2 regions of the Massilia sp. X63 genome follow, and region 1 is predicted to be linked to the other one. Evidence: predicted binding sites of a transcription regulator. Region 1 holds the regulator's gene; the other holds the start of a gene.

The links. Region 1 encodes FliA, which starts transcription of late flagellar genes. Its sites were predicted from a motif close to CTAAAGTTTNNNNNNNNNNNGCCGNTA; they were not measured.
Region 2: a site for FliA is predicted at 1,832-1,858, ahead of fliD (flagellar filament capping protein FliD). Genes of this name have one in related genera too.

What each region holds. Positions count from the first base shown of each region.
Region 1 is NZ_JBFTEF010000028.1:10,441-14,627, reverse strand. Features, by position in the region: gene motD (flagellar motor protein MotD) at 1-575, opposite strand, end outside; gene AB3347_RS25500 (flagellar motor protein) at 586-1,329, opposite strand; gene AB3347_RS25495 (RNA polymerase sigma factor FliA) at 1,311-2,048, opposite strand; gene AB3347_RS25490 (MinD/ParA family protein) at 2,112-2,930, opposite strand; gene flhF (flagellar biosynthesis protein FlhF) at 2,923-4,187, opposite strand, start outside.
Region 2 is NZ_JBFTEF010000006.1:41,904-46,090, reverse strand. Features, by position in the region: gene AB3347_RS13635 (flagellin) at 1-1,257, shown strand, start outside; gene AB3347_RS13630 (flagellar protein FlaG) at 1,346-1,717, shown strand; gene fliD (flagellar filament capping protein FliD) at 1,894-4,187, shown strand, end outside.

The sequences.
Region 1 (4,187 bases):
ACGCTGGCGGCGCGCACCGCCGACAGTTCCCAGTTCGAGGCGAAGCGCTCGTTCGTGATCGGCAGGTTGTCGGTATGGCCTTCGACCTCGATCCGGTGCTGGTCGTCCTTCAGCAGTCCGGCCACCGCGCCGAGCACCTCGCGCGCGTCCTGCTGCAGGGTCGCCTCGCCCTGCGCGAACAGCACGCTGGCGTTGAGTTCGATACCGATGCCGCGCGCATTCTGCGTCACCCGCACCTGGCCCGATTTCACCAGCGGCATCAGGGTCGCGGTCAGGTCCTTGGCCAGGGTCTCCATGCGCTCGCGCTCGCGCCGCGCCGCTTCCAGGCGCTTGCGGTTGACGATGTGCGACAGCGGCAGCACCGGCTCGACCCTGGTGTTGATCTGGGGTGCGGCGCTACGTCCGCCGAAGGCGTCGCCCAGCGCTTCGGACAGCACCGCATACTTGCCCTCGTTGACGATCGAGATCGCGTACATCACCACGAAAAAGGCAAACAGCAGCGTGATGAAGTCGGCGTACGAGATCAGCCAGCGCTCGTGGTTTTCCTGGGAGTCGTCGTAGCGTTTGCGCGCCATGGGCCGTCGCTCAATGGCGCGTCAGGAGGCTCGCCACCCGTTCGTCGACCACGCGGGTGTGGTCGCCGGTGGCGAGGTCGTGGAAGACTTCGGCGAGGATCTCGTACTGGGCCACGCGGTCGCTGACGATGGCTTTCAGCTTGTTCCCGACCGGGTAGAAGAACAGGTTGGCCAGCCCCACCCCGTACACGGTGGAGACGAAGGCCACCGCGATGCCCGAGCCCAGGCGCGCCGGGTCGGACAGGTTTTCCATCACGTGGATCAGGCCCAGCACCGCGCCCAGGATGCCGATGGTGGGCGCATAGCCGGCCGCCGATTCCCAGATGCGCGCGGCCTGGCGCTGCGAGAATTCGTAGGCGGTGATGTCGCTCTCGAGCAGGTTGCGCAGCTTCTCGGGCTGGATGCCGTCGATCACCAGGCGCAGGCCCTTCTGGATGAATTTGTCCTTCGTGCCCATGTACTGCTCGAGCGAGAGCAGGCCGTCGCGGCGCGCGCTCAGGCTCCACAAGGCGATTTCGCGCGACAGCTTGTCGCGGTTGGACTTGGGCGGAAAGAACACCCAGCGCAGCATGCGCAGGCCCAGCATGAAGCTGCGCCGTTCGCTCTGCAGCAGGGTGGCGCCGGCGGTGCCGACCACCACGATGGCAAAGGCGGCCGGCTGGATCAGCGAGGCGAACTTGCCGCCGTCCAGCGTGTGGCCGACCAGTACGCCCGCGATCGCGAGCACCAGGCCGGCTACGCTGGCCCAGTCCACAATTGCTCCCGTAGCGCAGCGCGCAGACGCGACACCGCCTGGGTGTGCAGCTGCGACACCCGCGATTCGCTCACGCCCATGACGGCGCCGATTTCCTTCAGGTTGAGTTCTTCCTCGTAGTAGAGGCCCATCAGCATCTTCTCGCGCGGCGGCAGATTGTCGATGGCGTCGATGACGGCCTGGCGGAAGCCCGTATCGAGCAGGCTGCGCAGCGGATCGGCGTCGTCCACCGCATAGCGGTCGAGGAAGCCGTCGCTGCCGCCGTCGCCGTCCTGGTCGTGGAAGTCTTCGTAGTACAGCAGCTGGTGGCCGCCGCCGTCGCCCAGCATCTCCTGGTAGTCGGCGAGCGACATCTTGAGCGACTTGGCGATCTCGGATTCGCTGGCCGGACGGCCCAGGCGCTGCTGCAGCGCCTCCATCGCGGCTTCGACCTTGCGCATGTTCTGGCGCGTGCTGCGCGGCATCCAGTCGCTGTTGCGCAGTTCGTCGAGCATGGCGCCGCGGATGCGCAGCACCGCATAGGTCTCGAACTGGGCCCCGTGGTTGTCTTCGTAGCGGTTGATCGCGTCCAGCAGGCCGATCATGCCGGCCTGCACCAGGTCATCGACTTCCACCGAAGGCGGCAGCTTGGCCTTCATGTGGTGGGCAAGCCGCTTCACCAACGGCATGTGCTCCGTCAGCAAATGGTTCTTGTCCGCTTTCCCTTTGACCGTGTACATGCGTTTTGCTTATCTGTTCTTCTGTATGTGCTGCCTGTGGTGCTACCTGTGGTACTGCCTGGGTCAGGCCCCGAAATGCGTGCTGCCTCCCCTGCCGAGGCCGGGCATCGCGTGCAGCGCGAACTTGCCGGCCAGGCGGCGGAACGCCACCGAGGCGCCCGCCAGCGGGAAGGCATCGACCACCGCGCGGCCCAGGCGCGCGGCCCGGTGCAGGTACTCGTCGGCCGGCACCGACCCCATCGAGCCGAGGCTGACCGCCAGGTAGCGAGTTGCCGCAGTACACATATTATCGTATACCACCTTGGCCTCGGCCTCCGTCGCGCCGGTCACCAGGATGCCGAAGGGGCGGCGACCCAGTTGTTGCGCCAGTCGCTTGATCAGCGCATACGCGTTGGTGATCGAGGCGGCGCTGGTTCCGACCTGCACCACGATCTCGGAATCGGCCATCAGCGGCAGCGGGAATGCGCCGTCCGGCCCGAGTTCGCCGTCGACCATCACGATGCCGGCCTGCTTGACCAGCACGTCGAAGGTCTTGGCCAGGCGGCGGGCATCAAGGCTGTCCTGCACGCAGCCGAGCGTGGCCACCGAGAAGCCTTGCGGCACCGCGTGCAGCACCTGGTTCAGGCCGCACTCCTGGCGCGCCACGTTCGCCAGCGTGGCGGCACGGCTCAGGCCGAGGCGGCGCGCGACGCCGTAGTCGCGTTCGCAGGCATCGACGATCAGGACCTCGTTCCCCAGCTGGGCCAGCGAGGCGCCCAGGTTGACCAGCATGGCGCCCTTGTCGTCTTCCGGCGTGGCCGAGAGAAAAGTCACGATGCGCGGGCGCGGGCCCTGCAGCATCCGGCGCAGGCCTTCGGCCTGGTCGAAATCGAAACTAGCCAAGGTGCACCTCGCGCAGGCTGCGGTCCGCGTTTTGTCCGGCCGCGGCGGCGGCCATCATCAGCGGCAGGTCGGCATCGCCGAACTGGGCGCTAGCGTTGCGGTTGTTGCGGAAGGCGCGGTCGACCAGCATGGCGCGGTCGGCCAGGTGAAGGTCTTCCGGCACGCGCTGGCCGTTCGAGATGTAGTGCAGGTTGAGCTTCTGGCGGATCACGACGTCGAGCACGTTGCCGATCGAGGCGGCTTCGTCGAGCTTGGTCATGATGCAGCCGGCCAGGCCCGAGCCCTGGTAGGCGCGCACCACTTCGTTCAGGGTTTCGTTGGTCGAGGTCGCGTTCAGGCACAGCAGGCGCTTCACGTCGGCGCCGGATTCGCTCAGCATGGCCACCTGCTCGGTCACCATCTGGTCGCGCTGCGACATGCCGATGGTGTCAATGAGAACGGTGTGCTTGTTCTTGAGTTCTTTCAGGGCGATGCGCAGGTCGGCTTCGTCCTTCACCGAGTGCACCATCACGCCGAGGATCTTGCCGTAGATGCGCAGCTGCTCGTGGCCACCGATACGATAGGCGTCGGTGGTGATCAGGGCCAGCTTGTCCGGGCCGTGGCGCATCACGCAGCGCGCCGCCAGCTTGGCGGTGGTGGTGGTCTTGCCGACGCCGGTCGGGCCGACCAGGGCGAACACGCCGCCACGGTTCAAGAGATCGTCCTCGTTGGCGATGGTGGTGAGGTTACGCGCCAGCACGGTCTTGATCCAGCGCAGGGCTTCGCCGGCATCCTTGGTGGCCGGCATCTTGTCGATCAGGTAGCGCGCCAGGGTGGCCGAGAAGCCGGCGGCCAGCATCTCGCGCAGCACGGCGGCCTTCTGCGGCTCGCGCTGGGCGGTCGCGTTCCAGGACAGTTCGGCCAGCTGGGTTTCCATCAGGCCGCGCATGGCGCGGATTTCGTTCATCATGCCGCTCATTTCAAGCGCGGCCGATTCCTTGGCCTGGGCGATGGCGGCGCTCATCATCTGGGTCATGGCGGCCATGTCGATGCCCGGCTCGGGGCTCGGCGCGCGGCGGTTGACGTAGGTCGGCGGGATTTCCGGCTCGGCGACCGGTGCGGCGCGGCGCTCGACGTAGGCCTGGCGCGCTTCCGGCGCGGCCGGGGCGAAGGCAGCCGGGGCGCGGGTGAACACCGGCTCCGGATCGAAATCCTTGTCGAAGGCCTGGAAGCTTGGCGCCTGCGGCTCTTCGATGCTCGGGGACGCCAGCGCGGCGA
Region 2 (4,187 bases), on a different contig from region 1:
CGCAACGCGAACGACGGCGTGTCGATGGCCCAGACCGCTGAAGGCGCCCTGTCGAGCTCGGGCGACATCCTGCAGCGTATCCGCGAACTGGCAGTGCAGTCGTCGAACTCGTCGAACTCGGCCAGCGACCGCAAGGCTTTGCAGACTGAAGTCACCCAGCTGACCTCGGAACTGAACCGTATCGCCAACACCACCGAATTCAACGGCCAGAAGCTGCTGGACGGCACCATGGGCACCGCCAACTTCCAGGTCGGCGCCAATGCAGGCCAGTTGATCTCGATGGGCGGTGCGAACTTCAGCACCAGCACCTACGGCAACAACACCAAGACCTCGGGTGCACCGGTCGCCGGTACCGCCGCTACTGCCGCCATCAGCGCCGGCACCATCACCATCAACGGCTTCCAGGGTCCGGCCAAGATCGACATCGGCCCGGGCCAGGCGGAAAGCGCCAAGGCGATTGCCGCCAAGGTAAATACCGAAAGCGCGAAGACCGGCGTGTCCGCTACCGCCACCACCGAAGCCAAGCTCACCGTCACTGCCGGCTCGGCCGTAACCATCAAGCTGGACTCGAACAACACCGCGTCCGAAGCCGTGACCATCTCGTTCAAGATCGGCGCCAAGGCTGACGCGGACGGCTACGCTGCGGCGATCAGCGCGTTCAACGCCCAGTCGTCGAAGACCGGCGTCACCGCATCCTACGACAACGGCGGCATCAAGCTGACCAACTCGAGCGGCGAGAACATCAACGTCGCCAACCAGACCGGTTCCGACAAGGTCAAGCTGGAGAACTACACCTCCGCCGGCGCCCTGCAGGGCGGCGACGTCCTCGCCGGCGAAACCGGCAAGGCGGTGGGCCGCGTGTCGCTGGACTCGGAGCAGGGTTTCTCGGTCACCGAACAGGGCACCTCCGGCACCGGCCTGACCGGCGCTTCGGACCTGAAGTCGGTCGCCAACCTGGACGTGACCAGCTTCGACAACGCCCAGATGGCCATCAAGATCGCCGACGCAGCCCTGGCAGCGGTGAACAGCAAGCGCGCCGAATACGGTGCACTGCAGTCGCGTTTCGAATCGGCGATCTCGAACCTGTCGTCGTCGACCGAGAACCTGTCCGCATCGCGCAGCCGCATCGTCGACACCGACTTCGCAGCTGAAACCGCAAAGATGACCCGCGGCCAGATCCTGCAGCAGGCCGGCACCTCGATGCTGGCCCAGGCGAACTCGCTGCCGAATGGCGTCCTGTCGCTCCTGCGTGGCTAATGATTGACGGACTAGCAAGTCCATCGGTGCAGTAGAACATTCCTCGGCTGAAGAAATTCAGCCGAGGATTTTTCGCTAGGGAAGTCCCATGAACATCCAATCGCTTGGTTCACCCGCGGCAGCACGGCTGGAGGAACGCCCGCCGGTGGCGCTCGAACAGCCGACCACCCACGCCGTGAAGACCGTCAGGTCCGCCACGGCCGCCGAAGGCCAGGAAGGCGCCCTCCCTGCGCCCTCGCGCGAACAGGTCGGCGACGCGGTCAAGAAGATCAACGAAGGCATGCGCGTGTCCTCGCAGAGCCTGGAATTCGCGATCGACGAGGACAGCAAGGACATCGTGGTCAAGATCATTGACCAGAACACCCGTGAAGTGGTGCGCCAGATCCCCTCGGTCGAAGCGCTCGAGATTGCCAAGTCGCTCGACAAGATGCGCGGTCTCCTGATCAGCCAAACGGCCTGAGCTGTATTGGACAGCACCGCGGCGCGCTCCCCTCGCGGGGCAGCGCGTCCCCGCACGCCTGGCAGTGGTCAGGCATCTTTTCTCATCTATTTGAATTGAGACACATTTCCCACTCTTAAGTCCCGTTTGCTTCTGTCGATAATGACTTACATTATCGCTTTCACGGGAGAAACAAAGTGGGCATCAGTTCATCGGGCATCGGTTCCGGCCTCGACGTCGACGGCCTCGTCAGCAAGCTGATGGCGGCCGAAGCAGCGCCGCTGGCCAACTTCGACAAGAAGTCGGCGGCGCTGCAGCAGCGCATGGCGGCCTTCAGCAAGGTCAGTGCGGCGGTCGGTTCCTTCCAGGGCGCCCTCACCTCCCTGAATTCTCCTGCGACCTTCAGCGCGCTGAACGCCAGCAGCGGCGACAAGGACGTGTTCACCGGCAGCGCCGGCGCCGGCGCAGTCGCGGGCAAGTACCGGATCAACGTCACCCAGATGGCCTCGGCCCAGAGCCTGAGCACCGCCGGCCGCGCCAGCATGAGCGCGACCATTGGCGGCACTGCCAAGACCATCCTGACCTTCCAGTTCGGCAGCGTCAGCGGCGCGAGCTTCGGGGTTGCCGGCAGCGCACTGGGCGCGTCGATCGCCACCGGCGGCATCAGCGACGGTTCCTTGAGCCTCAACGGCACCGCCATCACCACCGGCGCGACCACGCGCAGCGCGGCCCAGCTGGCCGAAGCCATCAATGCCAAGAGCGACACCACCGGCGTGACCGCCAAGGCCGGCAGCTCCACCAGTTCCGCCAGCCTGTTCGCCAGTTTCGACACCGTCACCACCGTGTCCACCTCCAGCTATGCGCTTACGGTGGGCGGGGTGCAGGTCGCGCAGGCCGGCAGTGGCGCTTCGCTCACCGCCCTTCAGGTCGACAATGCGCTGGCCGGCGGCACCGTGGCCGCGGCCCTGACGGCGGCCAACATCAGCTTCACCGGTAGCGCCGTGGACGGCGACCTGCAATTCACCGCGGCCGACGGCTCCAACCTGACCATCGCGGAAGTCATCGGCGGCAGCGGCGCGGTCACCGGCGGCACCAAGGGCCTGGGCGAGCCCAATACCGGCACCAGCGCCACCAGCACCGCCGGCGTGACGCTGACGTCGAAGGACGGCAGCCAGATCCTGATCGGGGGCAGCAACCCGGCCGCCGCCGGTTTCACGGCCGGCAGCGCCGGCAGCTACCTGGACGGCGCCCGCTTCGGCCAGGACGGTTCCCAGGCCAGCAGCGTGGTAACGCTCGACACCGGCGACCAGTCGCTGCAGGGCATCCGCGACGCCATCAACAAGGCCAATATCGGCGTCACCGCGACGATCGTGTCCGATGGCGGCGCCAATCCCTACCACCTGGTGCTGACTTCGAACAAGACCGGCGAAAAGTCCTCGATGAAGATCAGCGTTGGCGGCGTCGACGGCGCGGACGGCGATCCGGCCATCGCCGCCCTGCTCGGCCACGATCCGGGCGGCGTGCAAGGCCTGACCCAGACCAGCGCAGCCCAGGACACGCTGCTCAACATGAACGGGATCGACATCCGCAGCAGCAGCACCACCGTCACCGAGGCGGTGCAGGGCGTGTCGCTCGACATCGTCGGACTCGGCAGCAGCACCCTGAACGTGACGCGCGACACCGGCTCGGTCTCGGCCGCCGTCAACGACTTCGTCAAGGCCTACAACGACCTCAACAAGACGATCTCGAGCCTGGCCGGCTACAACGCCGAGACCAAGACCGCCGGGATCCTGCAGGGCGATGCGTCCGTGCGTTCGATCCAGAGCCAGCTGCGGCGCGCGCTGGGCGGCACCGTCGAAGGCCTGGGCGGCAAGCTGACCACCCTCAGCCAAGTCGGCATCTCGTTCGGCAAGGACGGCAACCTGAGCGTCGATTCGAGCAAGCTGAACAAGGCAATCAACGAGAACTTCGCTGAGATCGGCGGCCTGTTCGCGGCCATGGGCGCAGCCACCGACGGCCAGATCAAGTTCGACAAGTCGAGCGCGGCGACCAAGCCGGGCACCTATGCCGTAAAAATCGACCACATGGCGACCCAGGGCACGCTCACCAGCGCCGCGCCGGTCACTGGAAGGGCCACGATTCCCACGAACACGGTGTGGCGCGTCACGCTGAACCAGACCGACCCCGTCACCGAAAGCAAGATCCAGGAGATCAAGCTGACGGCCGGCAGCTATACCAACACCGAGCTGGCCGCGATGCTGCGCGCCGCGATCAACGGCAATTCCACCTTTGCCGCCGCCGGCGACACGGTCGAGACCAAGGTCGAGGACGACGGCAGCATCTCGATTTCCTCGAGCAAGTACGGCGACACCTCGAGCATCCAGATCGGTTTCGTCAGCGGCTATGACCCGGCCCAGCTGTTCGGCAGCGGCGCCCCGGCCAAGGGCAAGAACGTGGTCGGCACCATCGGCGGCGTCGCCGCGACCGGCAA